Regions from separate parts of the Stenotrophomonas sp. LC732 genome, predicted to be linked through region 2. Evidence: predicted binding sites of a transcription regulator. Region 2 holds the regulator's gene; the other holds the start of a gene.
What was found. The regulator FliA, encoded in region 2, starts transcription of late flagellar genes. The targets are predictions, from matches to a motif close to TAAAGTTTNNCNNNCNNNGGCCGATAA.

Region 1 (5,262 bases), 1.9 Mb from region 2:
CCCTTCACCCAGTCCGGCGTGATGGGCTCGACCGAAGAGGAGTACGTGCTCGGCAATGCAGCCCCCCTGGCTGCGCAATGCCGCACGCTGGAGCTGCGCGTGGCCAACGTCAGCTGGACATTCCTCAGCGAGATCGAGATGGCTGCAGAGCAGTAACGCCTCAGCGCCGGCGGGCGTCCTGCAGGCGCTGTGCGAAGGGCCGTTGTTCGAGCGCCACCAGTGCTTTGCGCAGCACCTGCTCCAACGACTGCCCCAGATCGGCATCGAGGCTGCGTGCCGCCACTGCGGTGGCCTGCCATTGCGCCTGCAGCACAGGCATCGCGCGCTGCGCGCGCGGGCTCAACTGCAGGATGCGTTCGCGCCCGTCGTCACCATTGGCAGTGTGCAGCCAACCATCGCGCACCATCGCCGCCACGGTCTGGCTGAGCGCCGAATGGCTGAGCCCGCAGGCCAGCGCGAGGTCCTTGATCCGGCAGGGGCCCTGCGCCATCAGCGTGCGCAGCACCGGCGTGTAGCGCGGCCGGTAGTCCAGTTGCAGGTGCCGGTAGGCCTGCTCGACGGCCGGGTCCAGCTGGTCGAGCAGGGCGCGCAGCAGGGTACCCAGTGTGGCGTGTTGGAGATCCATGAGCGGGATGATATATAAGCGCTTATATATCCTCAATGCGGGGTGGATGATGGCGGTCTCCTGGATGCTCGGCGCGCTGCTGGCGACGGCCTGCCCGGCGCAGGATGCGGTGCTGCAGGCGGCCGCCAGCGCCGTGCAGGCGCAGTACCTGGACGAGGCGGAGGCCGCCCGCATCGCCGATGCCCTGCGCAGCTGGTCGGCGCAGCAGCGGTATGCGGACAGCTGTTCGGATCCTGCTGCGTTCAGCGCACGCCTGAACCAGGACCTGGACATGTTCGATGGCCACTTCCACGTTGAGCGCGTGGACGCAGCTGCCGGCCAGGACGACTGGTTGATGGCCTGGCGTGCCGATGCCCGCAGCAATGGTGCCGGTGTGCGCGAGGTGCGGGTGCTGGAAGGCAACATTGGCTACCTGCGGTTGAGTACTTTTTACCCGCTGGATCTGGCGCGGCCGAAGTTCGCTGCGGCCTTCACGCTGCTGGCCGACACCGATGGCCTGGTGCTGGATCTGCGCCAGAACGGGGGAGGCGACGATGCAAGTGCCGACCTGCTGGTGCGCACGCTGCTGGACGCGAAGATCGGCGCGGTGCAGCAGCTGGACCAGCGTGGCCGGCGCACGCCGGTACCGCTGCCGCCTGCCAGCCTGCCTGTGTACCTGAAGCCGCTGGTGGTGCTGATCGACCGGCGTACCGGTTCGGCGGCCGAGTTCGTCGCCTATTCGCTGCAGGCCCTGGGCCGCGCGCGCATTGTCGGCACGCGCAGTGGCGGTGCCGCGCATATGTTTGGTGATCCTGTGTTGCTGCCCGATGGCTATCAGATCAGCATTCCCGACCGGCAACCGATCAATCTGCGCACCGGCGGCAACTGGGAAGGCACCGGCGTGAGGCCTGATGTGGCCGGCGGCGACGATCCGCTGTTCATCGCGCGGCAACTGCTGGCGCCTGCGAGGTCGTCAAGATGAACGCACGATTGCATGGCTGTCCTATCGCAGATGCGCGAATGCATGCCTAGAATCGAAGCATCCCGGTAGTTCCCGGGCGCTTCGAGTGAATGGACTCAATGAAGATTCTGTTGACCGGCAGTTCCGGGCGCATCGGGCGCGCGATCTTCGGTGCGTTGGCGGCCGCCCACGAAGTGGTGGGGCTGGACCGCAGCCCGTTCGCCACCACGCGCATCATTGCCGATGTCACCGATCGCCAGGCGGTCACGCGTGCGGTGCAGGGCGTGGACGCGGTCATCCATACCGCGGCCCTGCATGCTCCGCATGTCGGCCTGGTGCCGGACGCGGTATTCCAGCAGATCAACGTGGAGGCAACCGCGCACCTGCTGCAGGCCGCACGCGAAGCCGGCGCACGGCGTTTCGTGCTGACCAGCACCACCGCGCTGTACGGCCATGCCGTGGTAGCCGGTGGCTGCCGTTGGATCGACGAAGACACCGAGCCACTGCCGCGCACGATCTACCATCGCACCAAGCTGCAGGCCGAGACCCTGGCTGAAGCTGCCGCCACGCCGGGCTTCAGCGTTCGCGTGCTGCGCATGGGCCGGTGCTTCCCGGAACCGCCCGAGCGCATGGCGATGTTCCGCCTGCATCGCGGCATCGACGCCCGCGATGTGGCCAGCGCACACGCTGCACTGCTGCTCGACGAAGGCGCCCGATTCGCCCGCTATCTCGCCTGCGCACCGACGCCGTTCCGGCGCGAGGACTGCCTGGAACTGGCCACCCACCCGCGCAGCGTGCTGGCCCGTCGCGCGCCGCAGCTGCTGGCCGAGTTCGAACGCCGTGGCTGGCCGCTGCCATTGAGCATCGACCGTGTCTACGACAGTGCCCGCCTGCGCAGTGAGCTGGGCTGGCAACCGTGCTTCGGGCCGGACGACGTGCTGCAGCAGTATGCCGTCGGCAGCATCGAGGTACTGCCGCGCGCGCAGTGGATCAAGGACCGCGTGGCCGAGTGAGGCCATCGCGACGGACGGGTGGCTGACCCGACCCTGAGCAGATTCAGGAATGTGCAGGCCGGTCGCCTCAACCTCGTTGGCGGGCGGCCGCTAACCCGGTGCGCTTCCAGCGCCGGGCCCGCCCGGCGGCCGGTGGCCTGCGCGACGGATCGCGCGCCTGCGCGGTGCCTTCGTGGTGCCGGTCGTCCTGAACTGCCTTGCGGACCCTCCCATGCCTTCTTCCCGTTCCGCCGCTGCCCGCCGCCCGGGCAGCATCGCCCACAAGCTGATGCTGGGCACCGCCGCGATCGCGCTGCTGTGCTTCGGCCTGACCGCGTTCCTGATCTACCGACAGGCCAGCGCCAGCCTGATCAGCGCCTCGCGCCAGACCATGACCAGCGAGGCGACCGCTGAGGCGCGCCAGGTGGCGGCCGATCTGGGCACCGCCTTTGCCAGCAACGATGCCATGGTTGAAGGCGTGCTGGCCCAGCGCGCCCGTGGTGACGTGCCCGACCGCGCCAGCCTGGCGGCGGTGCTGGGCGAGCAGCTGCGCGCCCATCCCGAATGGCTGGGCAAGAGCACCATGTGGGAGCCCGATGCCTTCGACGGCAAGGATGCCGAGTTCGTCAACACCGAGGCGCACGATGCCACCGGCCGCTACATGAGCTACTGGGCCTGGCAGGAGGGCAAGCCGCAGCAGTCGGTGATGACCGATTACACCGAGACCGCCAGCGGTTCCGGTGACTGGTACATGGTGCCCAGCCGCGACAAGCTGCCGAAAGTGAGCGAACCGTATGCCTATGACATCGCCGGGCAGCAGGTGCTGATGAGTACGCTGAGCACGCCGATCATCGAGAACGACAGGTTCCTCGGTGTGTTCACCGTCGACTTCTCGCTGGCAGCGTTGCAGAAGCACCTGGCCACGCTGAAGCCGATGGGGGCCGGCCGCGTCGAACTGCTGTCGCCGAAGGGCGTGGTGCTGGCCTCGGCCAATGCCGCCGAAATCGGCAAGCCTCGCAACGACGCACTGACCCGCAGCATGCTGGCCGAGATCGCCGCCGACCGCCCCTTCGAGGCCTTCAGCCCCGATGCGGCCGGCAACGTGCGCGTGTATGTGCCGCTGCGCGTGGGCGATGCCCCGCAGCGCTTCGCGCTGGGCGTGGTGATGCCGCATGCGGTGATCGTGGCCGAAGCGCGCCAGCTGCTGTGGCTGACCCTGCTGGTCGGCGTGATCGCCGCGCTGACCCTCAGCGCCGGTGTCTACATACTGCTGCGCCGCCTGGCGATCCGCCCGCTGGCCGAAGCGGTGCGCGTGGCCGGTGACGTCGCCGCCGGCAAGCTGGACAGCACCCTGCCAGCGCGCAGCAACGACGAAGTGGGGCGCCTGCTGGACGCGATGCAGGGCATGCGCGGCCAGCTGCAGGCGGTGATGGCTGCGCAGGCCGAAATGGCGCGCCGCCACGATGCCGGTGAACTCAGCTACCGCATGGATGCCGCGGCGTTCCCGGGCGAGTACGGCCGCATGGTGGCCGACAGCAACCAGCTGGTGGCCTCCAGCAACGCGATCACCCAGCGCCTGGTTGAAGTGATGCAGCGCTATGCCGTCGGCGACCTCAGCGTGGACATGGAAGCACTGCCGGGCGAGAAGGCGGTGTTCACCGCTGCGATGGCGACCACCAAGCGCAACCTGGCCGCGATCAACGAGCAGATCCAGCAGCTTGCCGCTGCGGCCGCCGCCGGTGACTTCGCCGTGCGCGGTGATGCACTGCGCTTCGACCACGATTTCCGCCGCATGGTGGAGACCCTCAACACCATGATGGAAGTCAGCGACCACAACCTGGCCGCACTGTCGACGCTGCTGCGCGCGATCGCCGGCGGTGACCTCAGTACCCGCATGCAGGGTGACTTCCATGGGGTGTTTGCGGTGATGCGCGACGATGCCAACAGCACCGTGCAGCACCTGACCCAGATCGTCGGCCAGATCCAGCAGTCGGCAGCCAGCATCCGCCTGGCCGCCGGTGAGATCGCTGCCGGCAACAGCGACCTGTCGCGCCGTACCGAACAGCAGGCTGCCAACCTGGAGGAAACCGCCGCGTCGATGGAAGAACTGACCTCCACCGTGCGCCAGAACGCCGACCACGCGCTGCAGGCCAACGCGCTGGCCGGTTCCGCGGCGGGCGTGGCCAGCGAAGGCGGCCAGGTGGTCAGCCAGGTGGTGCACACCATGGAGCAGATCGAGGCGTCTTCGCAGCGCATCGCCGAGATCATCTCGGTGATCGATGGGATTGCGTTCCAGACCAACATCCTGGCGTTGAACGCAGCAGTGGAAGCGGCGCGCGCCGGTGAGCAGGGCCGTGGCTTCGCCGTGGTTGCCAGTGAAGTGCGCGCGTTGGCGCAGCGTTCGGCGGGTGCTGCGAAGGAGATCAAGGAGCTGATCGACGCCTCGGTGGCCCAGGTCGGTGCCGGTGCGCAGCTGGTGCACGGCGCGGGGCGCACCATGCAGGACATCGTCGGTCAGGTCGGTCGGGTCAACGAGATCATGGCCGAGATCTCGGCCGCGTCGCGCGAACAATCGGCCGGCATCGAGCAGGTCAACCAGACTGTGGTGCAGATGGACGAAACCACCCAGCAGAACGCCGCGCTGGTGGAGGAAGCCAGTGCCGCCGCGCGCGCGATGGAGGAGCAGGCCGAGCAGCTGGCGGTGG
Region 2 (5,262 bases):
TGCTGCACCTCCATGCACGTCGAACTGGGCGATCAGGTCCGGCGGTGCATAGCCCGGCTCGGTGCCGGAAGACACGGCATCGAGCATCGACTGCAGGTAGTCCAGCGATTGCTGGGCGGCGTCGAAGTGATGGGCCTGCAGCACGGCCTGGCCGGCACGTGCAGCGCCCAGCGCCTCTTCAGCGGCGTGGCACAGCTCGACCATGGCGGTGACACCGAGGAAACCCGCGCCGCCCTTGAGCGTGTGGTAGCCCCGGAACACCGCGTTGAGCTGTTCGGTGTCCTGCGGTGCCTGCTCCAGCGACACCAGCTGTTCGCCGAGGCGATCCAGGATTTCCTGTGCCTCGATGATGAAATCGGCAGTGATGTCGTCGGATACCGCGCTCATGCTTACAGCCCCAGATCCGACAACAGGTCGTCGGCGTCGTTCTGCGAGACCGCGTGGCGGTCCAGTCCCTTCAGTGCCGGCCCGGCCAGTTCCGGGTCGGTGCGATGCTGTTCCGGCGGCAGGCCGAGCGCGCCGAAGCCTTCATGCACGCGGCGGACGATGCCGACCACGCGACGGATGATCTGCCCGGTCAGGTCCTGGTAGCTCTGGGTCAGGGCGATCTCGGTCAGGTTGTGGCGGATGCGCTCCAGCTGCGCGTCCTGGCCTGGCTGCAGGCCTTCGGCGCGCAGCTGCTCGGTCAGGCTGCGGCATTCCTCGGCCAGGTCCAGGGTGCGGTGGGTGGCCTGTTCGGTCATCGCCACCACGTGGTCCAGGCGTGCGCACGCATCGTCCAGTTCGCCGGCCTCGCTGGGCACGGTCGGCAGTTCGCCCAGGGCCTGCCCCAGCTCGCGGGCCAGCCGCGAGAGGCCGCTCATCATCGGCTGCGTGCGCAGCGCGACCAGTCCGTCGATGCGTTGCCGCCAGGCGGCTTCGTCACCGGACTCCAGGGCATCCAGGGCTTCCTGCAGGCGCAGGGCGAGGGCGTTCTTGTCGACCGTGGTATCCATCAGGCGCTGGCCGCCAGGCGTTCGAAGATCTTGCCCAGCTTCTCTTCCAGCGTCTGCGCGGTGAACGGCTTGATGATGTAGCCGTTCACGCCGTTCTGGGCCGCTTCGATGATCTGCTCGCGCTTGGCTTCGGCGGTGACCATCAGCACGGGCAGGGTCTTCAGCTTGGCGTCGGCACGGATCGCCTTGAGCAGTTCGATGCCGGTCATCACCGGCATGTTCCAGTCGGTGACGACGAAATCGAAGGGCTGGCTCTGCAGCAGCGACAGCGCGGCATGCCCGTCCTCGGCTTCGGCGGTGTTGGTGAAGCCCAGATCGCCCAGCAGGTTCTTGACGATTCGACGCATGGTCGAGAAGTCGTCGACGATGAGGATGCGCATGTTCTTGTTCAAAGCAGAGTTCCTTTGTTGTTCATTCCGGGCGGCCGGGGGCAGTCGCCTCGGGGATGTTCATTCTTCCAGGCCGGCGTCGACGGCCTCGAAAATCTTCAGGCGGCCGCGCAGGCGCAGCACGGCCTGGCCATGGATCTGGCAGACCCGCGACTCGCTCACGCCGAGCACCGCGCCGATCTCCTTCAGGTTCAGCTCCTGCTCGTAGTACAGCGAGAGCACCAGCTGTTCGCGCTCGGGCAGGTGGCCGATGGCCTTGCCCAGCTCACGGCCGAACTCGCCGCGCTCCAGCACCTGTTGTGGAGTCGGGCCGCCCTGGGCGACGGTATCCAGTTCGCCCTGGTCTTCGATGCGCGACTCCAGGCTCAGCACCTGGCCACGTGCGGCGTCTTCCATCAGGCGCAGGTATTCCGGCAGCGGCATCTCCATCGCGGCGGCCACTTCGGTGGCGCTGGCGGCACGGCCCGTGCTCTGTTCCAGGCGGCGGATGGTGGCGGCGGCGTCGCGTGCACGGCGGTGCACCGAGCGCGGCACCCAGTCGCCACGGCGGATCTCGTCGATCATCGAGCCGCGGATGCGGATCGAGGCATAGGTCTCGAACGAGGCGCCCTGGTCGGCGTCGTAGCTGCGCGAGGCTTCGATCAGGCCCATCATGCCGGCCTGGATCAGATCATCGACTTCGACGCTGGCCGGCAGGCGCGCGGCCAGGTGGTGGGCGATGCGTCGCACCAGGTCCGAATGCTGGGCGATGACCTCGTTGGCCGCCGAGCGCTGGACTTCCCTGTACTGGTGGGCTGCGCCTTTCATGCGGCCACCCCACGCTGCTTGAGGATGCGTTCGAGGAAGAACTCGACGCCACCGCGCGGTTCGGTCGGTGCCTGCCAGCGCGCGGTGCGGCGTGCGATCTCGGTGATCGCCAGCGCCGACGGGCTGGACGGATAGGCCTTCACCACCGGCTGCTGGCGCTGCACCGACAGGCGCAGCCAGTCATCCTGCGGCACGCAGCCCAGGTAGTTCAGCGAGACATCGGCGAGGAACTTCTCGCAGACGCGGGTCAGCTTCTCGTACAGCACGCGGCCCTCGTTCGGGTCGCGCACCATGTTGGCCACCACCTGGACGCGGTCCACGCCGCGCTCGCGCGACAGCACCTTGATCAGTGCGTAGGCGTCGGTGATCGAGGCCGGTTCGTCACAGACCACCACCACGGTGTCCTGCGCGGCCTGGCAGAAGGTCAGCACGCCGTCGGTGATGCCGGCGGCGGTATCGACCACCATGATGTCCAGCTCGCGTTCCAGTTCGGAGAACACGTTGACCAGGCCGACATGCTCGGCCGGGGCCAGCTCGGCCATGTGCCGGCGGCCGGAAGCGGCCGGGACCACCAGCACGCCGTTCGGGCCTTCGACGATGACGTCGTCCAGCGAGCAGCGGCCGGCCACCAGGTCGGCCAGCGTAAAGGTGGGGTTCAAGCCCAGGATCACGTCGATGTTGGCCAGGCCCAGGTCGGCGTCCAGCAGCAGCGTGCGCTTGCCCATGCCGGCCAGCGCCACCGCCAGGTTGGCGGACACATTCGTCTTGCCCACGCCGCCCTTGCCGCCGGTCACCGCGATGGTGCGCACAGGGCCGAGCGGCTCGCTGCGGGTGGCCGACAGCGGGAAGGTCTTGGTCAGCTTGGCGTACTCACGCGACGGCATGGTTCAACTCCGGGTTGCAGGGCATATCGGCCGCTCGGCGCAAATCTTCAAGGCGAAGTACAAGATTGGCTGCACTGGCCCGGTGCAGGTCCTCCGGGACGTCCTGGCCATCGGTCACCCAGGTGATCGGCAGGGCGTGGTCCACGGCCACCGACAGGGCGTTGCCGAAGCGGCCGGTCTCGTCCAGCTTGCTCAGCACCAGGCCCTGCAGGTTGGCCGCACCGAAGCGGCGCACCACCTCGTCCATGTCGCCGAAGCTGGTGTTGGCCGGCAGCACCAGCAGGGTGCGCACCTGGCGCGCGGCGCGCAGCCACTGCAGCTGGGCGGCCAGGGCACGGTCGCGCGGGCCCAGGCCGGCGGTATCGATCAGCACCAGCTTGTAGTCCTTCAGGCGTTCCAGCAGCTGGTCCAGGTCGGTGCCGCTGTTGGCCTCGTGCACGGCGATGCCGAGCTGGCGGCCGTAGCCATACAGCTGTTCACGGGCGCCGATGCGGGTGGTGTCGGTGGTGACCAGGGCGACGTCACGCGGGGCGTGCTTCTCGGCGAAGCGCGAGGCCAGCTTGGCGATGGTGGTGGTCTTGCCGGCGCCGGTCGGGCCGACCAGCGCGATCACGCCGCCTTCTTCCAGCGGGTCGACCGGGGCGATCGGCAGCTTGCGCGAGATCAGCCCCAGCATCAGGCCGCGGCCACGATGGGCTTCGGTTTCCAGCGGGATCTGCATGGCCACGTCGCGGGCCAGCCCGGCGTCGAAACCGTACTCGTCCATCAGGTCCAGCGCGGTGGCGCGCACCGGGCTGCCACGCAGGCGCTCATCGGTGAAGCGGTTCATCTCGCGCTCGATCACCTGGCGCATGCCGGCCACTTCCTGGCGCAGCTGGCGGATCTCGGCGTCGTCCTGGGCAACCACGGTCAGCGTCGGTGCCGGGGCCAGCATGGGGGCCGGGCTGGCCTCGATAGCGGCTTCGACCGCTGCCGGTTCGCTGGCGGCGATCCCGGGCTGCGCGTCGATCACGGCAGCGGTCGGCAGCGGCGGCGGCAGCACGGCCGGGGCCACGCTTTCGTGATGCGCCTCGTGCGGCGGGTCGATCTGGAAGCGCGCGCGGTTGGCCGGCACGGTGGCGGCCGGTGCAACGATGGCCTCGGCGAACGGGGCGAAGATCTGGTCCGGCGGTGCCGGTTCGTTGACGGCGGCGCGGGCCAGGGTGGCGGCGAAGCCGGTGCTGCCCCGGGTCGGCACGATCTCGTCGGCGCTGTCCAGGGTGCGGCCGGTGGCACCGACGGCGGCGCGGGCGAGGGCGGCCACTGCCGAGGTGGTGGCCGCGACCGGTTCCGGCGCCGGGGTGCTGCTGCGGCGGCGGGTGACGGCGGCGATCACCGCGTCGGCGGCGGTGCGCGGCTTGGGTGCCGGCGGCGGTGCGACGTCACGGCGCGAGGCTTCCAGTGCACGCTGCACGGCGCTCTCGTCGTAGTTGGCGGCGGCGACGATCTCGATGCCTTCCTCGATCCGGCGGTTGGACAGGATCACGGCGTCAGGACCATGTTCCTTGCGCACCAGGTTCATGGCCGAGCGCATGTCGGCGGCGACGAATCGTTTGATTTTCATGCTGTGGTCACGGGGCGAAGACGGCGGGGTGGCGGTCGGAGAACTCGGGTGGTCGGTGGTCTGCACGGTGCGGGTTCCCCTTGGTATCTGTCTGTTGCGTTGGTTCGAAAGTGGTGTCTGTTTTCTGGCGCATCGCAGGGCGGCGTCAGCTGATCGTTCCGACCAGCTTCAGGCGCTTGTCCTCCGGCACCTCGCTGTAGGCCAGGACCGACAGCGACGGAACGCTGTGGCGGACCAGGCGGGCCAGCGCGGCGCGCACCGGGCCAGGTACCAGCACGACCGCGGGCTCGTTGCGGGCTTCCTGCTTGCTGACACATTCGGCCAGGCTCTGGTGCAGTCGCTCAGCGAGTCCGGGTTCCAGCGCGGCGCCGTTGCCCTGCGTGGACTCCTGCAAGACACGTTCCAATTGCGGGTTGAGGGTGAATACCGGCAGCTCCGCCGACATTCCGGCGATCTCCTGCACGATGAAGCGGCCCAGTGCGGTGCGAACAGCGGCGGTCAGCACGGCCGGGTCCTGGCTGCTGGGCGCATGTTCGACCAGTGCCTCCGCGATCTTGCGCAGCTGGCGGATCGGAATGCGCTCG

Region 1: a site for FliA is predicted at 2,646-2,672, ahead of ACT6SE_RS18520 (methyl-accepting chemotaxis protein). Genes of this name have one in related genera too.

What each region holds. Positions count from the first base shown of each region.
Region 1 covers NZ_CP199214.1:3,925,427-3,930,688, reverse strand. The annotation lists gene ACT6SE_RS18540 (DUF4434 domain-containing protein) at 1-156, shown strand, start outside; gene ACT6SE_RS18535 (MarR family winged helix-turn-helix transcriptional regulator) at 161-625, opposite strand; gene ACT6SE_RS18530 (S41 family peptidase) at 675-1,586, shown strand; gene ACT6SE_RS18525 (NAD-dependent epimerase/dehydratase family protein) at 1,685-2,578, shown strand; gene ACT6SE_RS18520 (methyl-accepting chemotaxis protein) at 2,790-5,262, shown strand, end outside.
Region 2 covers NZ_CP199214.1:2,004,048-2,009,309, forward strand. The annotation lists gene ACT6SE_RS09595 (chemotaxis protein CheA) at 1-387, opposite strand, end outside; gene ACT6SE_RS09600 (protein phosphatase CheZ) at 390-995, opposite strand; gene cheY (chemotaxis response regulator CheY) at 995-1,387, opposite strand; gene ACT6SE_RS09610 (RNA polymerase sigma factor FliA) at 1,445-2,191, opposite strand; gene ACT6SE_RS09615 (MinD/ParA family ATP-binding protein) at 2,188-3,075, opposite strand; gene flhF (flagellar biosynthesis protein FlhF) at 3,062-4,678, opposite strand; gene flhA (flagellar biosynthesis protein FlhA) at 4,824-5,262, opposite strand, start outside.